2 regions of the Faecalibacterium sp. Marseille-Q3530 genome follow, and region 1 is predicted to be linked to the other one. Evidence: riboswitches for the same ligand, from Rfam matches in the RefSeq annotation. Region 1 holds a riboswitch; the other holds the start of a gene.
What was found. A riboswitch is a leader RNA that binds a small molecule or an ion and turns the genes downstream of it on or off. The one in region 1 is predicted to bind thiamine pyrophosphate.
Positions count from the first base shown of each region.

Region 2: it holds a riboswitch for thiamine pyrophosphate, as region 1 does, so the genes downstream of both, thiW (energy coupling factor transporter S component ThiW) here and thiT (energy-coupled thiamine transporter ThiT) in region 1, are expected to answer to the same signal.

Region 1 is NZ_JAFREH010000009.1:59,082-71,240, reverse strand. Features, by position in the region: gene J3350_RS08970 (peptidase domain-containing ABC transporter) at 1-1,522, opposite strand, end outside; tRNA gene J3350_RS08965 (tRNA-Asn) at 1,998-2,074, opposite strand; gene J3350_RS08960 (sigma-E processing peptidase SpoIIGA) at 2,356-3,183, shown strand; gene sigK (RNA polymerase sporulation sigma factor SigK) at 3,265-3,954, shown strand; gene sigG (RNA polymerase sporulation sigma factor SigG) at 4,037-4,801, shown strand; gene J3350_RS08945 (sporulation transcriptional regulator SpoIIID) at 4,856-5,104, opposite strand; TPP riboswitch at 5,215-5,316, shown strand; gene thiT (energy-coupled thiamine transporter ThiT) at 5,403-5,975, shown strand; tRNA gene J3350_RS08935 (tRNA-Ala) at 6,127-6,202, shown strand; gene J3350_RS08930 (AraC family transcriptional regulator) at 6,573-7,451, opposite strand; gene J3350_RS08925 (MFS transporter) at 7,701-9,071, shown strand; gene J3350_RS08920 (glycoside hydrolase family 2 TIM barrel-domain containing protein) at 9,186-12,159, shown strand, end outside.
Region 2 is NZ_JAFREH010000015.1:34,264-46,422, reverse strand. Features, by position in the region: gene J3350_RS11700 (class I adenylate-forming enzyme family protein) at 3-1,514, shown strand; gene J3350_RS11695 (acyl carrier protein) at 1,697-1,939, shown strand; gene J3350_RS11690 (hypothetical protein) at 1,945-2,082, shown strand; gene J3350_RS11685 (TPM domain-containing protein) at 2,129-2,935, opposite strand; gene J3350_RS11680 (Trm112 family protein) at 2,949-4,046, opposite strand; gene J3350_RS11675 (SPFH domain-containing protein) at 4,061-5,344, opposite strand; TPP riboswitch at 5,465-5,572, shown strand; gene thiW (energy coupling factor transporter S component ThiW) at 5,749-6,264, shown strand; gene thiM (hydroxyethylthiazole kinase) at 6,275-7,090, shown strand; gene thiE (thiamine phosphate synthase) at 7,074-7,706, shown strand; gene thiC (phosphomethylpyrimidine synthase ThiC) at 8,011-9,321, shown strand; gene J3350_RS11650 (heavy metal translocating P-type ATPase) at 9,398-11,503, opposite strand; gene J3350_RS11645 (DUF6110 family protein) at 11,565-11,852, opposite strand; gene J3350_RS11640 (hypothetical protein) at 12,046-12,159, opposite strand, start outside.

The DNA.
Region 1 (12,159 bases):
CCATGATCTCGGTCAGACGCTTCATGGAGATATCCGCTTCCTGAATCGACATCTGCATCGAGATCAGGTCGCTCACCGGAGAAGTAAAGTAACCGGACAGCGTGGTGAATGCCATATAACCGCCCAGTGTCAGCTCACCGTTCAACACCTGCATGATGCCCACGTAAGTGGTCACCATATTCAGCAGAGTGGAGATCACCATCGACACCAGAGACTGGCCGGTGCTGATCTTGCTGGACCGGAGGCTGATCTTCAGGCTCTTGATGTACTCGCGTTCCAGAGCTTCCAGCTCGCGGTCTTCGCAGGCATTGCACTTGATGGTCTCAATGCCGCGCAGGCTCTCGATCATCTGGCTGTTCAGCATTGCGGACTGCTGCATCGTCTCTTCATTGATCCGCTTGTACGGCTGCTTGAAGATGATAACGAGAAGCAGGCTCAGCGCGGTGCTGAACAGGGTGAGCGAGAACAGCGAGGAGTTCATCCGGAACAGCACAATGCCAACGCCCACGGCCATCACCACGTCCATCACGATGGTCATCGCGATGTTGGTCAGGACCGATTTGATGGTGCTTGCATCGGAGTAACGGGTGGTGATCTCACCGGTCTTCCGCGTTGCGAAGAACTTCATCGGCAGTTTGTACACATGCTCGAAGTAGCCCAGCATCAGCGGAATGTCGATCCGGATGGACAGGAAGATCAAGATCCACTCGCGAACCGTGCTGAGCAGGTTGCTCGTGAGGTTGACCACGCTGAACACGAGGATCAAGGTGATAAGTAAGTTCTTCAACCCATACGGAAGCACCTCATCCATCAGTGCTTTGTTGAACACTGTAGAGACGATGCCGATGACCGTAAGGATCACCGAACAGAGGATTGCATAAATAAAAAGTTTTTTCTGGGGCCAGAGCAGATCGATATACCGCTTGAGCATGTGGTACTTGCCGGTACTCTTATCCCCCTTGGCGTTTGCATCGGTGCTGGTGCCGTTGATGCTGGTGCCAGCTTTCTTTGCCTTGCCGCCCTTGAACTCCGATGTGGGGTTCATCAGTAGCAGAACGCCAGTGAAGTTTTTATAGAAGTCGTCCAGGCTGATCTTTTCGAGGTCCTTGGCAGGGTCGCCGATGACGACGTAATCCTTGCACTTATACTTCTTGGAAGCGTCAGCCTTTTTTTCTTCTTCCTTCAACACATGCTTGCGGCGGGCATCATCGTCCTTGATCGTGGTCTTCTTGAAGATGACCACGAAGTGGGTCAAACCCTGGTCGGTGATGACCTGCGCAATGCAGGGAAGTGTGAAATCACTCAGAAAATTCTCGCGGTCCACTCGGACAGCGGCCGTGTTGAAGCCAAGCTCATTGGCGGCTTTCTGCAGGCCCACGAGGTTCGTGCCCTTCATGTCGGTTCCCATCATATCGCGTAAGCGGGTGATGGTGATTTCCTTTTTGTAATGGAGGCACACCATTGCGAGACTGGCAGCTGCACAGTCGGTCGTGTCGTGCTGCCGCACATAGGTATAACGCATAGATGTTTCCTTTACAAGAGACCGACAACCTTCGGAAACGATCTCTTCTCTGTGTTCTAATATTCAAAACTGCCTTCCATATTCTAGCACATTGTGCGGAAATGTACAAGTAAAACTTTGTACGCATCACGCAGACAGCAGACAGGATGCAGATTTTGACGCAGGAGAAAAGGTTCTGTCACGCTCCATCTAATGCAGCGCATAGCCCTCTGCTTTGCCCTGCCCTGCGGAGAACCAGGGCAAAGCAGAGGCCAAGCTGCTATCAAAAAGAAGGGAGCGCCTACCCTTTGATCTACCAAACGCTTCAGAAAATTTCCTAAAGCTTAGATGCAGTATACCACAATCTGACAGCTTCTTCAAGAGGACATTTTTTAAGAAACCGTTAATTTTGAAGAAAGTGTGAAAAATGTCACAAAATAGTTACAGCCCGCATCTATGAAAAAGGCGGCAGGTGTGATCCCCGCCGCCGATTTGTTGGCGCCTCTTGCCTGACTCGAACAGGCGACACCCTGATTAACAGTCAGGTGCTCTAACCGACTGAGCTAAAGAGGCATATATCCAGAGCTTTACAGCGGTAAAAGCTGCTGCGAGTAGGATTATACCTCTTTTGCCTATATTTTGCAAGTCTTTTTCGAAAATTTATGAAAAAAGCTTTCAGGTGGGGGTTTGTGCGCCTCGCAGGAGGTGGATGCAGGGTGTCCCTCTTTGAAAACAGTCTGTCGAGCGCAGCGATGCCTGAGCGCTCATCCAAAGTCCACCTCCCCCGTTTCCTGCAAATTTTTCGTCCTCCTCCTGCTATAATCTCCCAAAAGGGGGCGGGGCTTATCCGGGCCGTGATCTATCTCGATGTTCTTCTGCTGGTCAACTTTCTCACGACTGCGCTGTTTCTGCTGGCGGCGGGCCTGTTGTGCGGCGTGAGCACGTCGGGCGGGCGGGTCGTAGGCGGGGCGCTGGCCGGGGCGGCAGCCTCCCTTATCCTGCTGGCCCCTGCCCTGCCGTGGCCGGTATCGGTCGGCTATCAGCTGGCCTCCGGGGCCGGCATCGTCCTGCTTGGCTATGGGTTTCCGGGCGGGCGGTGCTTTCTGCGGCTTCTGGCATGGTTCGCAGCCCTTCATTTTGCGCTGACGGGAGCCGTGCTCCTGCCCGGCGCACAGGCCAACAATTTCAGCGTCTACCTTCCCCTCTCGCCGGGGCTGCTGCTGGTCTGCGCCGGAGGCGTGTATCTGGCTGTGCAGGGCATCCTGCGGTTTCTGGGCCGGAACGGCGGGCAGACGTTTCCCGTCACTCTGCAAATTGGCAGCGCGTCCCTCCCGCTCCGGGCCTTCTGCGACACCGGTTTCTCGGTGCAGGAACCGCTTTCAGGCCGGGAGGTCGTACTCGTGCGCTTTGCCGCCGTGCAGAACGCCCTGCCCGGCCCGCTGCGCACCTACTTATCTGCTTACTTCGCGGCCCCTTCCACCCTGCCGCCGCCTGAACTCGGCCTGCGGTTCGTCCCCTGCACCACGGTGTCCGGGCACTGCATCCTGCCCGCCGTCCCGGCCATACTGGCTTCGGCTCCGGCTCAACCGCTCTATGCAGCCTTCTGTGACCTTCCGCCCCCGCCGGGCGGCTGGGAGCTGTTGCTCTCGCCTGCCGTTGTGCCCGATGCTGCGTTCCGATGAGCCGTTGAACCTCTCCGTCTCGCCCTCATTGGCAGCATCCAAGAATCCCGCCCACAAAAAGGAGGCTTTTCGTTGAATCACCTGTTATCGTTTTTCCGTCGGCTGTACGTCCTGTTCGTCTGCCCCGGCACTGCCCACTATGTCGCCGGGGCGCCCAGCCTGCCGCCGCCCCTGACGCCGGAGCAGGAAAAAGCCCTGCTCACCCGGATGATGGCAGGCGACCGCACCGCGCGGGATGACCTCATCACCCACAACCTGCGGCTGGTGGTCTACCTTGCCAAAAAGTACGAGAACACCGGCGTCCCTGCCGAGGACATGATCTCCATCGGCACCATCGGGCTGATCAAAGCGGTCAATACCTTCACGCCGGAACGGAACATCAAACTCGCCACCTACGCAAGCCGCTGCATCGGCAACGAGATTTTAATGTATCTGCGCAAAAGCTCCAACCGCCGCCAAGAGGCCAGCATCGACGAGCCTTTGAACGTGGACGGCGACGGCAACGAGCTGCTTCTCTCCGACATCCTCGGCAGCGACGAAGACCTGGTCAGCCAGCGGCTCGAACAGAGCGCCGAACTGGCCACCCTCCGGCAGTCGGTGGCCCTGCTCTCCCCGCGGGAGCGCCAGATCATGGAACTGCGCTTCGGGCTTCTGGACGGCGTCGAGCGCACCCAGAAAGAGGCCGCCGATGCCCTCGGCATCAGCCAGAGCTACATCTCCCGCCTCGAAAAACGCATCATCCGGGAATTGAAAAAGAAGCTGGAGGACTGAGCGGGCAAAAATTCCCACGCATGATTCCCCTGCCCACGCCCCATACTTCCGGTAACGTCAAAACGAAACCGGAGGGGCGCGGATGTACAACAAAGTCGAGCTCTGCGGGATGGATACGGCACAGCTGCCTGTCCTGACCGAAGCACAGAAGCGGGAGCTGCTGACGCGGGCCCATGCGGGCGACGCCGCCGCCCGCCAGCAGATGATCGAGGGCAACTTGCGGTTGGTGCTCAGCGTGGTGCAGCGGTTCGCCCAGCGAGGCGAGAATCTCGACGACCTGTTTCAGGTAGGCTGCATCGGGCTGATCAAGGCCATTGACAACTTTGATCCGGCTCAGAACGTGCGGTTCTCCACCTACGGCGTCCCGATGATCATCGGCGAGATCCGCCGCTTTCTGCGGGACAACAACGCCCTGCGGGTCAGCCGGTCGCTGCGGGATACAGCCTATAAAGCCATGCAGGCGCGGGAGAGGCTGGAAAAGCAGCTGGGCCGGGAGCCTACCGTGAACGAGATCGCGCAGCAGGCGGGCCTGTCCCGCCGGGAGGTGACGGCGGCGCTGGAGTCGGTGGTGGAACCGCTCAGCCTTGAGGAGCCGCTCTATACCGACGGCGGCGACGCCATGTATGTCATCGACCAGGTGCGTGACCCCGACGGCGAGGACAGCTGGATCAGCGGCCTGCAGTTCCGGGAGACCGTCGCGTCCCTGACCCCGCGCGAAAAGCGGATCATGGAGCTGCGCTACCTCAAGGGCGAAACGCAGATGGAGGTGGCGCGGGAGATCGGCATCAGCCAGGCGCAGGTCAGCCGGCTCGAAAAGGCCGCGCTGGAACAATTCCGCAGCAAATAGCAGCAAAAGCGGCGCACCCTTATATTACCTATCTATAAGGATGCGCCGCCGCTCTTATTTTTTGCCGTATTTCCGGCGGGTGGCCGCCCCGCCCCGCAGATGTCGCTCGGCCTTGTTCCGGGCCAGCACTGCCTGCACCCGCTGGAACAAGTCGGGGTCCACCCGCCGCAGCCGGGACGAAACATCCTTGTGCACGGTGGATTTGCTGCACCCGAACGCCCGCGCTGCGGCCCGCACCGTTGCGCTGTTTTTTGCGATGTACTCCCCCAGCAGTGCGGCCCGCTGTTCCGGTTCCACTTTCATGCCCTGTCCCCTCCTCCGCAAGACTCCTTGGTAAAAAATATGAGGCAGAGGGGCGTAATATGCCCGCCGGGGCTTGACTTTTGGCGTTGGACGACTATACTGGGAGACGGACATGAAAACAGGGGCGCCGAAAGGCTGAGATCCGCACACTGCGGAGTACCCTTGAACCTGATCCGGGTAATGCCGGCGTAGGTAGTTTGCGGAATGTTTCCATCTTTCACAAACGAAGCCTCTACGCCTGCTGATCGCAGGCGTATTTTGTTTTTGTGTACTATATTTTTAGAGGAGCGAATCCAAAATGTCGAATTCCTATTCCAAGACCCGCATTCTGGTGGAGTGCGCCCTGATGATCGCCATCGGCACCGTACTGTCGAACATCAAGATCTTCACTATGCCTAACGGCGGCAGCGTCACCCTGCTGAGCATGCTGCCCTTCGTGCTGGTGTCCTTCCGCCATGGCGTCAAGTGGGGCCTGTTCACCGGCCTGGTCAACGGCTGCCTGCAGATGCTGCTGGGCTTCTGGGCACCCCCGACGCCCACCTTCCTGTACTTCCTGGGCGAAGTCCTGCTGGACTACCTCATCGCCTTCATGGCGCTGGGCACGGCTGAGCTGTTTGCCCGCCCCTTCAAGAACCGGATGGTCGGCGTGGCTTTCGGCACCTTTATGGCCGGTGTGCTGCGCTTCCTGTGCAGCTTCCTCTCCGGTGTGCTCGTCTGGGGCAACCTGAACGAGGGCCTGAGCGCCTGGACTTACAGCCTGGTCTACAACGCCAGCTACATGCTGCCGGAGACCCTGCTCACCGTGGTGGCCGCTGTGCTGCTCATCAAGGTGGCCCCGCAGATCTTCGACCGCCAGTACACCAAAGCCTGATTTTTCACGCACCATCGCGCCCCGGCAGGTCCACCGCCCGCCGGGGCGCTTTTCTCTGCAAAAACTTCGCAGGAAATTCGAAAAAAGTGTTGACAGCGTCCCTTCATGCTGGTATAATAACTCACGTCGCAAGACACGAAACCAAACATGTGGGGGATTAGCTCAGCTGGGAGAGCGCTTGCATGGCATGCAAGAGGTCAGCGGTTCGATCCCGCTATTCTCCACCAAAAAAGCACTGTACTTCGTAGGAAGTATAGTGCTTTTCTTTTTGTTGAAGCCGATTTTTGGGGGCTGCATTGATTCGCCTGCACCGTTTTCAGGCTTTGCAGGCGGTTCCGATACACCCCCCAACGTCTGACTTTACACCATTTTCAAAAAGGAATGTTTGCCGCCCGTTTTTTCAGCAGGCTGCCGCATCATCCCCTTCAATGTACGGCGTATTCCGTGTTGTATTTCCGTTGATTCCGAGCCATCTCTTCTTGCCTCCTGTTTCTCCTTTTCTATATATTGGATATTGGCTCTTTGAGTTCACTGTGTCAACTTTTATTGTACAACACCAGATTGCATTTTTTATCGGCATGGTTCTACTCTCCTTATTTATAAGGAATCTTTCTCATTTTCAGTAGATTCTTCCAGATTCTTTCGGTACTGTGCCGGACTGACACCATACTCTTTCTTGAATACCCGGCTAAAATAGAGTGGGTTATCATACCCTACGATCTCTGCAATTTCTCCAATATTGTATTCGGTGTTCTCCAATAAGCTTTGTGCGTTTACCATCCGAAGGGACAGGATGTATTGCGCAGGGCTTATTTTCATGTACTGCTTAAAATTACGGATAAACCAGTTCGTACTGATATGCAGCGATTCTGCGTAATCGTCCACACTGACCTTTGTATTATAATTCTCGTTAAAGTAGGCAACGGCAGCTTCGATTTCTTCGGGGATGCTCGTCGTTGTTTTCTCGCTTTCCTGCTGTTGCCTGCTTACTAAAAGCAGAAGGATGTTGAAGAGAGAAGCAATATAGTCTTCATAGCCATATTCACATTGTTGCAGTTCCCGGATGATCTTTCGGAACAGCATTTTGTAATCCGGCAGTGTGCCGCTGTAAAAAACGTGCTTGTCCAATGGTATTCCGTGATAGTTCAGGATGTTTTTGACATCGTATCCTGTAAAGTGAATCCAGAACACCTCTGGATGATCTTCTACATAGTAGACATACTTCTGGATTTCTTTCGGCTGATAAAGCACCATGTGTCCAGAAGTCACCACTTCCTCAACACCATCGAACCAGAAGTGTGCTTTACCAGATGCCACATAGAGGATTTGATAGTCTCTGCGACCCTTTGCCCAAAAAGTAGGTAGCTTAGGGCGTTTTTTCAAGCGATAAGTGCCGCAGCTGCCTACGACCAGCGGCTTTGAGTAGTCTTTGAAATCCAAACGGGAGTTGTTCAAATATCCTGAGTTGAAATACATCCCTGCGTCCTCCTCATCTTCAGAGATTTTACAGTGATTTGGGAAATGTTCTATCAAAAAATTACAAACTCTTTGATTTTGTGCATATTCTGTTCCATCTTGTCTATATCTTTTCGTTCCATTAGATTCTATAATATTTTCAGACGGAACGCAAGAGATTTGGGTAACTTGCGTAATGAGAATTCCAGTCTGAAGTGCGCAGCAGATTGGTCACGCCCACACAAAACAAGCAAGATGGGAGAAAGCACAATGACCGAGAAACGTTATCTAAAGTGGTATAATAAAGTCGGCTATGGTTCAGGCGATATTGCAGGCAACGTGGTGTATGCATTCCTGTCCTCCTTCGTCATGATCTATCTGACCAACACCGTTGGCCTGAACCCCGGTATTGTCGGCACTCTGATTGCAGTTTCCAAACTGCTGGACGGTGTGACGGACATTTTCTTTGGTTCTTTGATTGACAAAACGCATTCTAAGATGGGCAAAGCCCGTCCTTGGATGCTGTACGGCTACATTGGCTGTGCCATTACGCTGGTGGCAATTTTCGCCATCCCGACCAATCTGGGACAGTTTGCACAGTACGCATGGTTCCTGATTGCATATACTCTGCTGAACGCTGTATTCTACACTGCCAACAACATTGCTTACTCTGCACTGACTGCTCTCATCACAAAGAACAGCGCCGAACAGGTCGAGATGGGTTCTTGGCGTTTCATGTTCGCCTTTGCCACCAGCCTGCTCATCCAGTCCATCACGCTGGGTGCTGTTACGGCATTGGGCGGTGGTGCTGCCGGTTGGCGCACTGTTGCAATCATCTACGCCATCATCGGTCTGCTTGTCAACACCCTCTCCGTTTTCTCCGTGAAGGAACTGCCGGAAGGCGAATTGGTGGATACCACCGACAAAAAGGAAATCGAGCAGGACGAAAAGTACAATCTGGTTCAGGCTGCAAAGCTGCTTGCTGGTAACAAATATTATATGATGATTTGCGTCACCTACATTTTGCAGCAGATCTACGGTGCCATGATCAGCATGGGCACCTACTATGCAACCTACATCCTTGGCAACCAGAATCTGTTCGGTGTATTCTCTTGGGCAATCAACATTCCTCTGATCATCGCACTGGTGTTCACCCCGACCTTGGTTGCAAAGTGGAATGGAATGTATAAGCTGAATGTAATGAGCTATACTCTGGCAACGATTTCTCGTGCACTGGTTGCTGTAGCTGGTTACATGGGCAGCGGCAATGTGACCTTGATGCTGCTCTTTACTGCAATCGCAGCTCTTGGTCAGGGTCCTTGGCAGGGCGATATGAACGCTGCGATTGCTGCTTGCTCTGAATATACTTGGCTGACGAAGCATAAGCGCGTGGATGGCACGATGTACTCCTGCACTTCTCTCGGTGTGAAGCTGGGCGGCGGTCTGGGTACTGCCATCACCGGCTGGCTGCTGGCTGCAAGCCATTTCGATAGTGCGCTGACCGTTCAGCCGGATTCCTGCATCAATATGCTGAAGATCATGTATCTGGTGATTCCGTTTGCTCTGGATGCCATCATCACCTTCATTCTCTCTCGTATGAAGGTCGAAGAAGCAAATGAAAAACTGCGTGCAGCAGTCTGATAACAAGCCATTATCATTTCTCCTTCATCTGCTGTTCCCCGGAGGAATCCAGCGATTCCTCCGGGGAGGCTGGAGAAATATTATAAAATTATAAACGGTAAATGAGGAAATACTATGGCTGCATTTGATTTTGCAAAAGTAAAAGACCCCACCTTTTTCAAGGAAAACGTGCGGAATGCTCATGCAAGTTTCCGTACTTACGCTTCCCGCGAAGAATATCTTGCAGGAGAATCTTCGCTTGCGCTGAAGCTGGACGGTATCTGGAAATTCGCCTACGCAAAGAACTACACCAGTGCCATCCCCGGCTTTGAAAAGACGGATTACGATTGCAGCGGCTGGGATGACATTCATGTTCCGGCACACATCCAGATGGAGGGCTACGACATTCCCCAGTACGCGAATGTTCAGTATCCGTGGGATGGCCGTGAAGAAGTACAGCCGGGCGAGATCCCGCAGCGGTTCAATCCGGTGGCAAGCTATGTAAAATACTTCGAGCTGCCGGAATCCATGCAGGGCAAGCCCGTCCACATCGAGTTCGAGGGTGTGGAAAGCGGCATGGCTCTTTGGCTGAACGGGTCTTATGTGGGTTACACCGAGGACAGCTTCTCCGCACACGCATTCGATCTGACTCCCTATCTCCAGCCGGGCGTGAACAAACTTGCTGTGCAGGTGTTCAAGTGGACTTCCTCCAGCTGGTGCGAAGATCAGGACTTCTTCCGCTTCTCCGGCATCTTCCGCAGCGTGTGGCTGTACGCCATCCCCACCGTGCATCTGGAAGATCTATCCGTCAAAACGCTGTTTGCCGGGAATAATTTTACTCATTCCACGCTGGAAGTTGCACTGCAGGTGGAGGGTAAGGGCGCAGCCCGTCTGACCCTGCGCCGTAGTGAACTGGAAGTGTTCTCCGAAAAAATCGCACTGAACGGCGGTTCTGCTCTGTTCAGCCATGCGGTGGAGAACCCCTACCTGTGGAGCGCAGAGGACCCGGCTCTGTATGAACTGGAAATTGAGCTGCTGGACGATGCAGGCCATCCGGCAGAGGTGACCGGGCAGAAAGTCGGTTTCCGCAAGTTCGAGTTGAAGAACAATCGGATGCTGCTCAACGGCAAGCGCATCGTGTTCAAGGGTGCCAACCGTCATGATTTCAGCTCCATTACGGGTCGTGCTGTGGGCGTACACACCCATGAGGAACTGCTTCGGGACATCATCACCATGAAGCAGAACAACATCAATGCCATCCGCACCAGCCATTACCAGAATCAGGATGCACTGTACGACCTGTGCGACGAGTATGGTCTGTATCTGATCGCAGAGAACAATCTGGAATCCCATGGCACATGGGACATTCATCAGGCGGGCATTCGCGGCATCGAGGGCGTTTTGCCCAATGATAAGCCGGAGTGGAAAGCTGTCTTGTTTGACCGCATGAATTCCACTTACCAGCGTGACAAAAACCACCCTGCTGTTCTGATCTGGTCTCTGGGCAACGAATCGTTTGGCGGTGAGACCCTGCTCCAGATGGCAGAGATGGTCCGCCGCTTTGATGACACCCGTCTGGTGCATTACGAAGGTGTGGTCAATGATCCCCGCTTCCTCGAAACCACCGATATCGAGAGCCATATGTACAGCACGGTCAAGGACATTAAAGAGTATCTGGCACAGGGCGATAAGCGGCCTTATATCGAGTGCGAATATTCTCATGCGATGGGCAACTCCAACGGTGCTTTGCACAAGTACACGGAACTTGCCGACCAGAAGGGCTGCGGCTATCAGGGCGGCTTCATCTGGGATTACATCGACCAGTCCATCTGGAAAAAAGACCGCTACGGCAAGTGGTTCCAAGCCTACGGCGGCGACTTCGGCGAGCGTCCTACCGACTATAATTTCAGCGGAAACGGCATAGCCTACGGTGGTGACCGTGCTCCTTCTCCCAAGATGCAGGAGGTCAAGTTCTGCTATCAGAACATCGCCGTTTCCATCGACAACTCTGGCTTCGAAGTCTGGAACAAGAACCTGTTCACCTCTACGGATGCTTTCGACTGCGTTGCACTGCTGCATCGTGATGGAAAGCTGTATCAGCAGCAGGAACTGACCCATATTGATGTTGCTCCCGAAGAGCGTTCCAGCTTCCCGCTGCCGTTTATGGTTCCTGCGCTCCCCGGTGAATATGCAGTGACCATCAGCTTCCGTTTGAAGGAGGACACCAGCTGGGCAAAGAAAGGTCATGAAGTCGCCTTTGGACAGGGTGTGATCGCTGTGGTCCGTTCCATTCCCAGCAAGAAGGTCACGCCGTTTACCGTTACGCACGGTACACACAACATCGGTGTCCGTGGTGAGAATTTCGATGTTTTGTTCTCCGATCTGAACGGCGGTCTGACTTCCTACCGCTATGCCGGCAAGGAGATGATTCAGGAGATTCCCCGTCCCAACTTCTGGCGTGCTCCCACCGACAACGACTGCGGCAACAACATGGGCGGCGTTCGCGGTCAGTGGAAGCTGGCAAGTCTGTACGCTACCGTCAAGGGCATCGGCAAGGAGATCCCGTCTGTTCATGGCGGCACCATCCTCCAGAACCCCACCTGCGAGGTGGAAGCCGACAGCGTGGTCGTGACCTATCTCTACAACCTCCAGACCAGCCCCGCAGCAGAGTGCAGCCTGCAGTACCGTGTGTTCGGTGATGGCCGCATCCAGACTACCCTGCACTATGACCCGGTGGAAGGACTTGCAGCAATGCCGGAGTTCGGCGTACTGTTCAAGATCGTCGCTGACTACGACACGGTGGAGTGGTACGGAAACGGCCCTGCGGAGACCTACTGGGATCGTCAGCATGGTGCAAAGCTGGGCATTTACCAGAACAAGGTCGCAGACAACATGGCACAGTACCTTGTGCCGCAGGAGTGTGGTGCAAAGACCGCTGTGCGCTGGGCAAAGGTAGTGGACCGCAAGGGTCGCGGGCTGCTGTTTACCGCAGATGCCGCAAAGCCCATGTTCTTCTCTGCGCTGCCCTACACTCCCCATGAAATGGAGAGTGCCAAGCATCCCTACGAGCTGCCCCCGGTCCATTACACGGTCATCCGTGCTATGGGCG
Region 2 (12,159 bases), on a different contig from region 1:
ATATGACCAGAGAAGAGTGCTGCGCCGTTGTTGCTGAAAAAGACATGCCGAGGACGGTCTATGATATGATCGTTGCCATGCAGGAAAAATACGCCGAGCGCCCGGCATTCCGCTGGGTGGATGACGCCACCAAGACCGTGCAGGAGAAGACCTACGGCCAGTTCGTGGAGGACATCCGCAAGATGACCAGCTATCTGCAGGCAAATGTTGCCGATGTGAAGGGCCAGCGCATCGTCATCCTGAGCCGCACCAACTACGAGTACGGTGTGGTGACCTTCGGCACTGTGATGGCCGGTGCCGTCATCGTGACCCTGAACCAGAAAAAGACCTGGCCGGAACTGGAGTATGAGCTGGGCCTGAGCGAGCCGGCCCTCATCTTTACCGACGGCATCGATTACGGCTATGCCGACGAGCTCAAGGCCGCCTACGGCGACAAGCTCCGCCCCATGAACGCCTATGAGGGCAGCACCCCGGCCGAGCTGGCCAACCGCATCGACACCAACGCCCTGATGATGCTGATGTTTACCTCCGGCACCACCGGCCGCAGCAAGGGCGTCATGCTCAGCGAGAAGAACTACTTCAGCGCCGTGCGGATGTATGTTGCAGGCCAGGCAGCCGTTATGAGGAAGGCCCAGGAACTGGCCCCGAAGGATATGGACAAGCCCTTCAGCCACTTCACGCTGGTGCCCATGTTCCACCTGTCCGGCTTCATCTGCTACTTCGCCTACGGCATCCATGGCTGGACCCTGAACCTCTGTGCGGACCCGCGCGACGTGCGCCGCGATATGTCCATGATGCACAGCGACGCCATGTCCACCCCGCCGGTGCTGGTGGAGATGATCTACAATGAGATCCGCCGCGGCAATCAGGACAAGCTGAACGGCCTGTGGAACCTGAGCTGCTCTTCTGCCATCCTCGACCCGGAGATCCTGAGCTACCTCATCGCCCACGGCTTCTACATCAATCAGTGCTACTCCATGACCGAGCTGGCCGGCTATGGCCTGCTGAACATTGCGCAGGAGGGCGAGCACCTGCGCGCTCTGGGCAAGCCGGACGGCTTCTGCGAGATCAAGCTGGATGAGACCGGTGAGATCTGCGTCCGCGGTGATGTCGTCATGCTGGGCTACTACAAGGACCCGGAGGCCACCGCCGAGGCCATCGACAAGGACGGCTGGCTCCACAGCGGCGACCTGGCCCGCGTGGACGAGGACGGCTTCTACTACATCACCGGCCGCAGGAAGAACCTCATCATCTTGGACAGCGGCGAGAACGTCAGCCCCGAAGAGCTGGAGAAGCTGCTGGGCAAGTGCACCGACATCAAGGAGTGCGTCGTCAAGGAGATGGGCAAGAAGATCGGTGCCGTCATCTGCTGCGAGCCGGACAAGGAGCAGACCGTCCGCGCCTTCGTCACCGAGCTGAACCGCACCCTGCCGCTGTACAAGCGCATCAGCGCGGTGGAGTGCACCGCAGAGCCGCTGCCCCGCAATGCCATGGGCAAGCTGCTGCGCAAGTAAGAGCGCATTTGTAGAAAATCTGTAAAGCTGTACGGCGAAATATTGCAATTCCCCTGAAAAACGGGTATTATAAAACTGCATGACGTCGGTATAGGCCGGGACCAGAATGGGAAAACCGGGCCGCGCGGGGCATCCCCTTGCGCTGCGACGCTGAAATCCATCATGGAAAGGAAGATTTTTTGATGCAAAGAGCAGAAATCGTGTCCCAGATTCTCGCGGTCCTGGAGGACGTGGCAGAGATCAGCCCGGAGGACGTGAACGAAGACAGCGTCCTGATGGACGACCTCGACCTGTCCTCGATGGAGATCCTGACCATTGTGGCGGATCTGGAAGAGACCTTTGGTCTGCGCATCCCCGAAAAGGAGCTGCGCAACTTTGTGACCATCGCGGACGTGGCAGATTATCTGGCGGATAACGCGGGGTGAACTGATTGAATGAGACGCAGTGCGCCGTTTTTCAGGGCATCGTGTATGATTACCGCGCCAATCAGGTGATCTGCCGCTATCAGATCGCCCTGCACGACCCTGTGGACCCGGTGCTGGAGGCAGCGGAACTCAACGAACAATAAAAAAGGTGTTGCTGCGAATTTCTTGCAGCAACACCTTTTTTGGTTTTCAGAAGGAACCGCCCGACGAGCCGCCGAAGCCGTCGCTGTCGGTGGTGGAACCGCCGGAGTCACTTTCGGGCTGGGGCGGGTCGTAGACCTCGACGCGGTCGGTGTGGGTGTAGCGGTCGGTCTTGACCCGCAGCTTGAGCCCGGCGCCGATGTAGTCGTCGGCCTCGGTCTTGAGCTGGGCCGTCTTCATCCGGCTGTACAGGATGCCGCAGACCACGGCGGCGATGAGCATCGGGATGCCCACCACGATGAGGATGCCGATCAGGCCGAGGCCGCCGTCCGGGTCGTTGTCGTAGTCCAGCGGCTCGCCGTTCTCGGCGTAGAAGTCCAGTGTGCTGGCGCAGAGGTCGATGTAGGTCTGGGCAGCGTCGGCGTAGTCACCGTCTGACAGCAGGGGCACGACCTCGTCTTCCAGCTGCTCGATGCGGTAGTCGGTAAAGGCGGTGACGCCCCCGCCGTAGGTGATGGTGACGTACTTGCGGGAGCCGAGGGCGATCATGAACAGGATGCCGCTTTTTCCGCTGCCGGAGCCAAGGTCGTTCTGCACATAATAGTTCTTGGCGTAGGCGCGCTGGTCGGTGTCGCCGATGCTGTCCACCGTGAGGAAATAGACGTCGCAGTCATGCCCGGCGGAAGCGTCCTCGGCGCTGGATTCCAGCTGGGCAAGGGTGTCGGCGTCGAACAGGCCGTACTCATCCCGCACAAGGGGCGCGTCGGCCAGTGCCGGGCAGGCGAGACAGGCCGCAAGGACCAGAGCGGCAAGGAATGCGCAGAGGCTGCGCAGGCAATGGGTGTGAGGATTCATTCTGCGCACCTCCTTATAAGTAGAGCAGCCAGGTGAGGAAGGCCATCAGCGGCAGGCTGATGGCGGCGAACCACGCGGCCACTTTGGCTTTGTCCACAGGCAGGTCGCCGATGAGTCGCCCAGTCTGGCCGTTCATCGCGAAGAGAAAGTCGTTGTCCTTCCAGCGGGTGTGGAGCATCCAGACCGGCAGCAGGGCGTAATGCGCCTTGAGCTTGCTGAGGTTGATGTCCTCGTGCAGGGTGTTGACCTCCGAATAGCCGTGGGTGGTCTCGTGCAGAGCCTGGGCCGTGGAGTTCAGCATCCGGGTGCGGGCCCGCTCGGCGCAGGCGTTGGAGTCCTCGTCGTAGCGGTCGGCCAGAAAGCCCGGCAGATACGCAGTGGAAAAGGGCTTCAGTTCGCTGTAATCAAACGGCTCAATGGCGTCCATGTGGGCGTTGGGCATCTTGCTGGAGCCGTCCACCGGAACGCGGGTGAAGACGGCGGTGCCCTCGCGCCGGACGTCGTAGTGCTGGGTGGTGGTCACGTTGTAGTCGCCCTCGCGGTGGCTCTCGGTCGTCAGGCCCTCGTAGCTGCCCCGCGCATCGGCCTCGGCATCGTAGAGCCAGAAAGGGACATAGACGCCCTGCAGCTCAGCGATGTGGTTCTGGCTCTTGAACGCCTTGGGCAGAAAGGCCTTGCCTTTATAGTAGTGGGTCAGCTGGGCGATGGCGGCATTCTTGTCCAGCTTGAAGGGCAGGATGTACTCCGGCTTGAGCTTGCCGGAGAGCTTGCCGCCCAGCACGGTGGGGTTGCCGCAGTAGGGGCAGTTGGTGGCGGCGGTGGTGGCGTCGCAGACAAGCTCAGCCCCGCAGGTAGTGCAGGTGTAGCTGGTCAGGCTGGCAGCCTCCATCTCATCCCAGACGGGAGCGGCTGCTTTGCGCCGCGCTGCCTTTTTCTGGTCTGCCTCGGCGGCGGAGTCGGCCTTTTTCTGCTTGGCCGCATACTGCGCCTCGATGTCTGCCACCTCATACGCCGAGCCGCAGTAGTCGCAGACGAGCTTGCCGGTGGCGCTGTCGAAATGCAGGGGGCCGGTGCAGGCCGGGCATTGGTAATTCGTTACTTTATCAGCCATTCAGGATGCCTCTCTTATGCGCCGAAGGGGCTGCCGCATTCCGGGCAGAACTTCGGCGGGTGGGCCGGGTCGGCAGGGGTGAAGCCGCAGTTCGGGCACTTGCCAGCGGGCTTCGGCTTGCCGCACTCGGAACAGAATTTGCCGCTGTTCTTTGCGCCGCAGCTGCACACCCAGACAGTGGGCGCTTCGGGCCGGGGCTTGCCGCAGGCGGTGCAGAACTTTCCGGTGTTGCCGCTCTGGCCGCAGGCGCAGGTCCAGCCGGATGCCGGGGCGGCAGGCGTTGCGGGCTGCTGGGCCCCCATCTGGTAGAGGGTCTGGGCGTTGACGCCGCCCGCCGCTGCCGCCTGATTGACCCCCATGAAGGCCATGGCCGGGCCGGCAGCGGTGTTGGAAGCAGCCGCCTGCATGGCAGCGGCCTGTGCGCCCACCAGATGGGCGGCGGCGCGGGTGGGATCCATGAAGGCGGCACTGCGCTGCAGGTCCTTGATCATCTGTTCGTCTTCTTCGCTGGCCTTGACGCCGGACACGCCCAGCGAGACGATCTCGATGCCGCGCAGCTTGCTCCACTTGGCGCTGAGGGCCTGGTTGAGGGCGTCAGCCAGCTCGGTGGTGTGGGCGGGCAGAGAGGAGTAGCGGATGCCCTGTTCGCTGATGCGGGCAAAAGCAGGCTGCAGGGCGGTCATCAGCTCGGTCTTGAGCTGGCCGTCCAGCGCGTCGCGGGTGTAGGCGTTTTCCACATTTCCGCAGACGTTGGTGTAAAACAGGATGGGGTTGACGATGCGGTAGCTGTACTCGCCAAAGCAGCGGATGGCAATGTCGAGGTCGATGCCGGCGCGCTGGTCCACCACACGGAAGGGCACCGGGTTGGGGGTGCCGTACTTGTTGCCCACCAGCTCCTTGGTGTTGATGTAGTAGATGCGCTGGTCGGCAGCGGCCTGCCCGCCAAAGCCGAACCGCTTGCCCATCTCGGCAAAGACGCCGTCGATGTCCTTCAGCCCGCCGCTGAGCAGGGAGGGCTGGGTGCCGGTGCTGTAGGTGTACTCGCCCGGCTCGGCGCACAGCTCCACCACCTTGCCCTGCTCCACGATCAGGGCGCACTGGCCCTCCGCGACGGCTACGACGGAGCCGTCGGAGATGATGTTCTCATTGCCGTGCTTGTTGGCAGAGCGGCGGTCGGTGCGCTTCTGCCCCTTGACGGCCAGCACTTCGGCCGGGAGGGCATCGCAATAGAAAAACTCTTTCCACTGGTCGGCCATCACGCCGGAGGCCGCGTTCATTGCAGCCTTTACAAGACCCATATTCCAAATCTCCTTTGAAGTGGTTTCGGTTGCGGAACTGTTCCTAGTATAGCACAGAAGCACTGCAAAAGGAAACTGCCTCTTGCAATTTTGGCACGATGGGTGTAGAATACTCCCGACAACAAAATACAGGGGAGCTCGTCATGCGGGCTGAGAGGAAGTGCTCAAACTTCGACCCTTTTACCTGATGCGGATAATGCCGCCGTAGGAAGTCATCACGATGCGTTTTCACAGGGGCTTCCGCAGAGGGAGCTCCTGTTTTTGTTTTCTGCCGCAGCCGCCGTGTGGGCGGCTCCGGGCCGAGGGGGAGCGCCCTGGGCCTTGAATCGACGCGATGGGAAGCCGTGTTCCGGCGTGAGAGGAGACCAGAAAGTCTCGACCGCTTTGCAATAGGAGGAATCCTCATGAAAGCACTCTCTACGAAAAAGCTGGCTCTGGCCGGGATGCTCTGCGCCCTGGCCGTTGTGGGCAGCGTGTTCAGCTTCCCCATTTTTGGCAGCAAATGCGCCCCGGTGCAGCACATGGTCAACATCCTGTGCGCCGTGCTGCTGGGCCCCTACTACGGCATCGGCGTGGCCTTCGTGGCCTCGCTGCTGCGCAACCTGCTGGGCCTGGGCAGCCTGATGGCCTTCCCCGGCAGCATGTTCGGTGCCCTGCTGTGCGGCATCGTCTACCACAAGACCGAAAAGCTGCTGCCCACTCTGGTGGGTGAGGTGTTCGGCACCTCCATCCTGGGCGGGCTGTGCGCCTACCCGGTGGCCATCCTGCTGATGGGCAAGAGCGCGGGCGATATCGCATTCTATGCCTACATCGTGCCCTTCCTCGTCTCGACCGCAGGCGGTGCGGTCATTGCAGGTGTGCTGCTGGCTGCGCTGCAGCGCTCCGGCGCTCTGCGCTCCATGCAGACCAGCCTGAGCTGAGGAGGGCACCGTGACAGCGTTTGGAGCTCTTTTCGACCGGGTGCGGGAAACCTCGCCCCTCGTCCACTGCATCTCGAATCTCGTCAGCGCCAACGACTGCGCCAACATCGTGCTGGCGGCCGGGGCGTCGCCCATCATGGCGGATGACCCGGAGGAGGTGGAGGAGATCACGGCGCTGAGCCGGGCTCTCTGCCTGAGTCTGGGCACCCCGAACCCCCGCAAGGCCGAGGCCATGGTCAAAGCGGGCCGCACCGCCGCCCGGCTGGGCCTGCCGGTGGTCTTTGACCCGGTGGGCGTGGGCGCATCGCAGTTCCGCCAGAGCATCGCGGCCGAGGTGCTGCGGGAAGTGCCCGTCACCGTGCTGCGGTGCAACGCCTCGGAGCTGCAGGCGCTGAGCGGGCTTGCGCAGGTCTCGCGCGGGGTGGATGCCGGCAAGACCCTGCCGCCGGAGGCCCTGCGGCCGCTGGCTGAGCAGTTTGCCGCGCAGCACCACTGCGTCGCGGCAGTGACCGGGGCCGAGGACATCGTGACGGACGGGAAGACGACCCACATCCTCCGCAACGGCACTCCGCTGCTGCGGCGGGTGACCGGGGCGGGCTGTATGTTGTCGGTCCTGACGGCGGCTTTCGTGGGGGCCAACCCCGACCGCCCGCTGGCCGCGGCGGCCGCCGCCGTCTGTGCGATGGGCCTTTGCGGCGAGACTGCCGCTGCCCGCCTGACCGGCGAAGAGGGCACCGGAACGCTGCGCATGTATCTGATGGATGCCGTGTCCAACCTGACCGGCGAACAACTTGACCAAGGAGCAAACGATGAACTATACTGCTGAGATGCTGCGGCTCTATGCCGTGACCGACCGCGCCTGGGTGGGCGAACAGACCCTGCCCCAGCAGGTGGAAGCTGCCCTGAAGGGCGGGGCCACCTGTGTGCAGCTGCGGGAAAAAGATCTGGGCGACGCGGCCATTCTGGCAGAGGCGCTGGAGATCTCCGCCCTCTGCAAACGGTACGGCGTGCCGTTCATTCTGAACGACAATGTGGCGCTGGCCAGGCAGTGCGGGGCCAACGGTGTGCATCTGGGGCAGGAGGACATGGACCCTGCCGAAGCCCGGCGCATCCTTGGCCCGGAGGCCATCATCGGCGTGTCGGCCCACAATGTGGCCGAAGCCAGAGCCGCTGTGGAAGCCGGTGCGGACTATCTGGGCTGCGGGGCCATGTTTGCGACCGCCACCAAGATGAATGTGACCGCCCTGCCCAAAGAGACGCTGCGGGACATCTGCGCGGCGGTCCCCATCCCGGTGGTCGCCATCGGCGGCATTCATAAGCAGAACCTGCTCAGCCTTGCCCACTGCGGCGAAGCCGGTGTGGCGCTGGTCAGCGCCATCTTCGCGGCTAAGGACATCGAGGTCGAGTGCAGGGAATTGAGAGCATTGGTAGAACAGTTATAACTCCTTCCGTCATCGCTGCGCGATGCCACCTCCCTCCCAGAGGGAGGCTTTTGCGTCGGGGAGGCAATGAGGCCCCCTCCCAGAGGGGGCTGTCACCGCAAGGTGACTGGGGGAGTTATCGGCAGACCGGGGGCACCACCTTCTGCCGGAACAGACTTCATGCAAAGGAGTTTTGACATGAACACCGCAGGGTTTGTCTGCGGAGGCGCCGGAAACCACCCGTTTGATGGGCGAAGTCCGGCTCTTTCGTAACGATAGAAAAAAGAGTAAGAGTGTATCGACTTGTCAAACTGGAGGTAACAAGATGCAGAATTACACCACACAGATGGACGCGGCCCGCAAGGGCATCGTGACCAAGGAAATGGAGATCGTCGCCCAGAAGGAGTACCGCACCACGGAGGAGATCCGTCAGCTGGTGGCCGAGGGCAAAGTCGCCATCCCGGCCAACAAGCACCACACCTGCCTGAACCCGGAGGGCATCGGCAGCATGCTGCGCACCAAGATCAACGTCAATCTGGGTGTCTCCCGCGACTGCAAGGATTACAACATCGAGATGCAGAAGGTGATGAGCGCCGTGAACATGGGCGCAGAGGCCATTATGGATCTGTCCAGCCACGGCAACACCCAGCCCTTCCGCCAGAAGTTGACCCATGAGTGCCCGGTCATGATCGGCACCGTGCCGGTGTATGACTCGGTCATCCACTACCAGCGCGACCTCGCCACCCTGACGGCGCAGGACTTCGTTGATGTGGTCCGCCTGCACGCAGAGGACGGCGTGGACTTCGTCACCCTGCACTGCGGCATCACCCGCAAGACCATCGAGCAGATCCGCACCCACAAGCGGAAGATGAACATCGTCAGCCGCGGCGGCTCGCTGGTCTTTGCCTGGATGTGCATGACCGGCAACGAGAACCCGTTCTACGAGCACTTCGATGAGATCCTGGACATCTGCGAGGAGCACGATGTGACCGTCTCGCTGGGCGACGCCTGCCGCCCCGGCTGCCTGGCCGATGCCACCGACGTCTGCCAGATCGAGGAGCTGGTCCGTCTGGGTGAGCTGACCAAGCGCGCCTGGGCCCACAACGTGCAGGTCATGGTCGAAGGCCCCGGCCATGTGCCCCTGAATCAGGTCGCCGCCAACATGGAAGTCCAGAAGAGCATCTGCATGGGTGCGCCCTTCTATGTGCTGGGACCCCTCGTCACCGACATCGCCCCCGGCTACGACCACATCACGGCAGCCATCGGCGGCGCAGTGGCAGCGGCCAGCGGTGCAGCTTTCCTGTGCTATGTGACCCCCGCCGAGCATCTGGCACTGCCCAATGTGGACGATGTGAAGCAGGGCATCGTGGCTTCCAAGATCGCCGCCCATGCCGCTGACATCGCCAAGGGCATCCCCCATGCCCGCGACATCGACGACAAGATGGGCGATGCCCGCCGTGTGCTGGACTGGGATGCACAGTTTGCCTGTGCCATCGACCCGGAGACCGCCAAGGCCATCCGCGACGCCCGCCTGCCCGAAGACGACCACAGCGACACCTGCTCCATGTGCGGCAAGTTCTGCGCCGTCCGCAGCATGAACAAGGCTCTGGCCGGTGAATACATCGACATCCTGTAAGTTCTTCCTCTTTCAATAGAAAACACGAAGCCCCCTGCACGCGGTATGTGCAGGGGGCTTTGCTGTTGACTGGCGGTCAGCCTTCGAGCTGCGGTGCAGAAGAAGGCTTTTGGATGAGGTTCGTCATACTCCGGAGGCTGATGCCGATGGTGGACAGGTTGTGCAGCATGGCCGATGCGGCAGGCTGCAGGATGCCCAGAGCCCCCAGCGCGATGAGGGTGGAGTTGAAGCTGAGCACAAAGCGGTAATTCGAGCTGACACGGTGCTGCAGCGCATTGGCGATGGTCTTGAGGGTGACCAGCTCCTCCAGGCTGTCGGCCTTGATGGTGACATCCGCGATCTCGCGGGCGATGGCAGCGCCGGAGTTGATGGCGATGCCGATGTCCGCAGCCGAAAGGGCGGGGGAGTCGTTGATGCCGTCGCCGATCATGACGACGGTGCGGCCCTCGGCTTTGGCCTTCTGGACGAAGTTGGCCTTGTCTTCGGGCAGGACTTCCGCGAAGAACTGGTCCACGCCCACCTGCCGGGCAATGGCCTCGGCGGTGCGGTAGCTGTCGCCAGTCATCATCACGGTGTTCCGGATGCCCAGCTTGTGCAGCTGGCGCAGCACGGAAGCGGCTTCGGGGCGGAGGGGGTCTGCGATGCAGATGACGCCCACCAGCTGGCCGGAAGCAGCCATGTACAGGTGCGAGTATTCGGCGGGCATCTGGTCGAATTTTTCCTGCTCGTCGGCGGGAACGATGCAGTGCTCGTCCTCAAAGACGAAGTGGTAGCTGCCGATGACCACCCGCTCGCCGCCGACCCGGCTGGCAATGCCGTGGGCCACGATGTATTCCACTTCAGAGTGCATCTCTTCGTGGGACAGACCCTGCTCTCTGGCGGCGCGGACCACCGCGTTGGCCATGGAGTGGGGGAAATGCTCTTCCAGACAGGCGGCCAGACGGAGCACATCGTCCTTCTCGCTGTTGCTGAAGGGGATGATGTCCACCACCTGCGGGGTGGCGCGGGTCAGGGTGCCGGTCTTATCAAAGACGATGGTGTCGGCCTTGGCCAGCGCTTCCAGATATTTGCCGCCCTTGACCGTGATGTGGGCCATGCCGCACTCCCGCATGGCGGAGAGGACCGCCAGCGGCATCGAGAGCTTGAGCGCACAGGAGAAGTCCACCATCAGGATAGAGATGGCGCGGGTGACGTTGCGGGTGAGCGCATAGGTGACGACCGTGCCGGCCAGACACCAGGGCACCAGCTTGTCGGCCAGCTCCAGTGCGCGGTTCTCGGTGCTGGATTTGAGCTTTTCGGATTCCTCGATCATGGCCACGATCTTGTCGTAGCGGTTGGCACCGCCTGCGGCCTTGGCGAGGAAGACGCATTCGCCCTCCTCCACGACGGTGCCTGCGTAAACGGTGGCACCTTTTGCCTTGCGCACCGGCATGGATTCGCCGGTCAGAGCGGCCTGGTTGACCATGGCCTCGCCCTCGATGACGGTGCCGTCCAGCGGCACCATGTTGCCGGAGCGGACCACGATCTCATCGCCGGGCTGAACTTTGGTCAGGGGCAGGAGCACCTCGGTGCCCTGGCTGCGCACCCAGACTTTGTCCACATTCAGGGCCATGCTGCGGGCCAGGTCGTCCAGACTCTTCTTGCGGGTCCACTCTTCCAGCAGAGAACCAAGGTTCAGCAGGAACATGACGGAACCGGCGGTGCTGAAGTCACCGCGCAGGACGGAAACGCCGATGCTCAGAGCGTCCAGCACTTCGACTTCCAGCCTGCGGCGGAGCAGGCACCGGACCCCTTTCCAGACAAAAGCGATGGAGCGCCAGACTGTGTAGGCGGCGCGGATGGGTGCGGGCAGGAACAGCTTGCGGAAGAAGTGGCCCGCCACGAGGTCGCACATCTTCTCCTGATACTCCTGATTGAGCTTCCGGCTGTCGGCGGTGGTGACAAGGGCGTCCAGCTCCGGCTGGTCGAATTTGTAGCGGCTCAGCGCCTGGACTGCATCGGCGCGTCTGCCGCGGTAATACAGGACCACATCGCCGGTCCGCTCGTAGACAGTGGCCTTCTCGATGGCATCGTGGTGGTTGAGATAGGCTTCCAGCACATCGGCGCGGTGCAGGGTCATCCGCACGTTGCAGACATGCACGCGCATCCGGCCCCGGCCCTCATGTAAAATGGTGCATTTCATGATTACGTTATACCTTCCTCAATAGAAAGAGCCGCCCGCAGGCGGCTCAAGCGCTCAAAAATTATTCAGCGTCTTCGGCGGCAGCAGCCTCTGCGGCTTCGTCCTCGATGACGGCGGCCTCTGCCTTAGCGGCGCGGGCCTCGTTGATGGCCTTTGCGTCGGCCAGGATGTCACCGGCCTGCTCCTGGACCTTGTTGACGGTCTCCATGGTGGAGTCCTTCATGCGCAGGACGGCTGCGGTGGTCTGGGTGTAGACCTTCTTGGCATCGCTGCTGGACAGGAGCTTGAAGCCTGCCGAACCAAACACAACGCCGCCGACGAACAGTGCGATCTTTTTCACATCTACCATAATCGTTTTCCTACCTTTATCCATGTTATTGTAAGCCCCGGATGGGGCGGAAAAACCGAACAGCTTAGCTGTTTCTGCGGATATTGTAGCACGGATTTTGGAATTTTCAAGGGATTTTCAAAATGTTAATCGGTGTAAACTTTTTACGTACCGTAGTTAGAAATGCCTATCCTTAGGTGGATTTTCAACCGGACTACAGTTTGTAATCAAAAACAAACCGGCAAGCGCCGCCCAGCTGCCCCAGAAGCAAAAAGGCCCCGGCTCCGCCAAGGGCCGCAAAGGGCCGGAAGCGGGGCAGGGCCAGCAT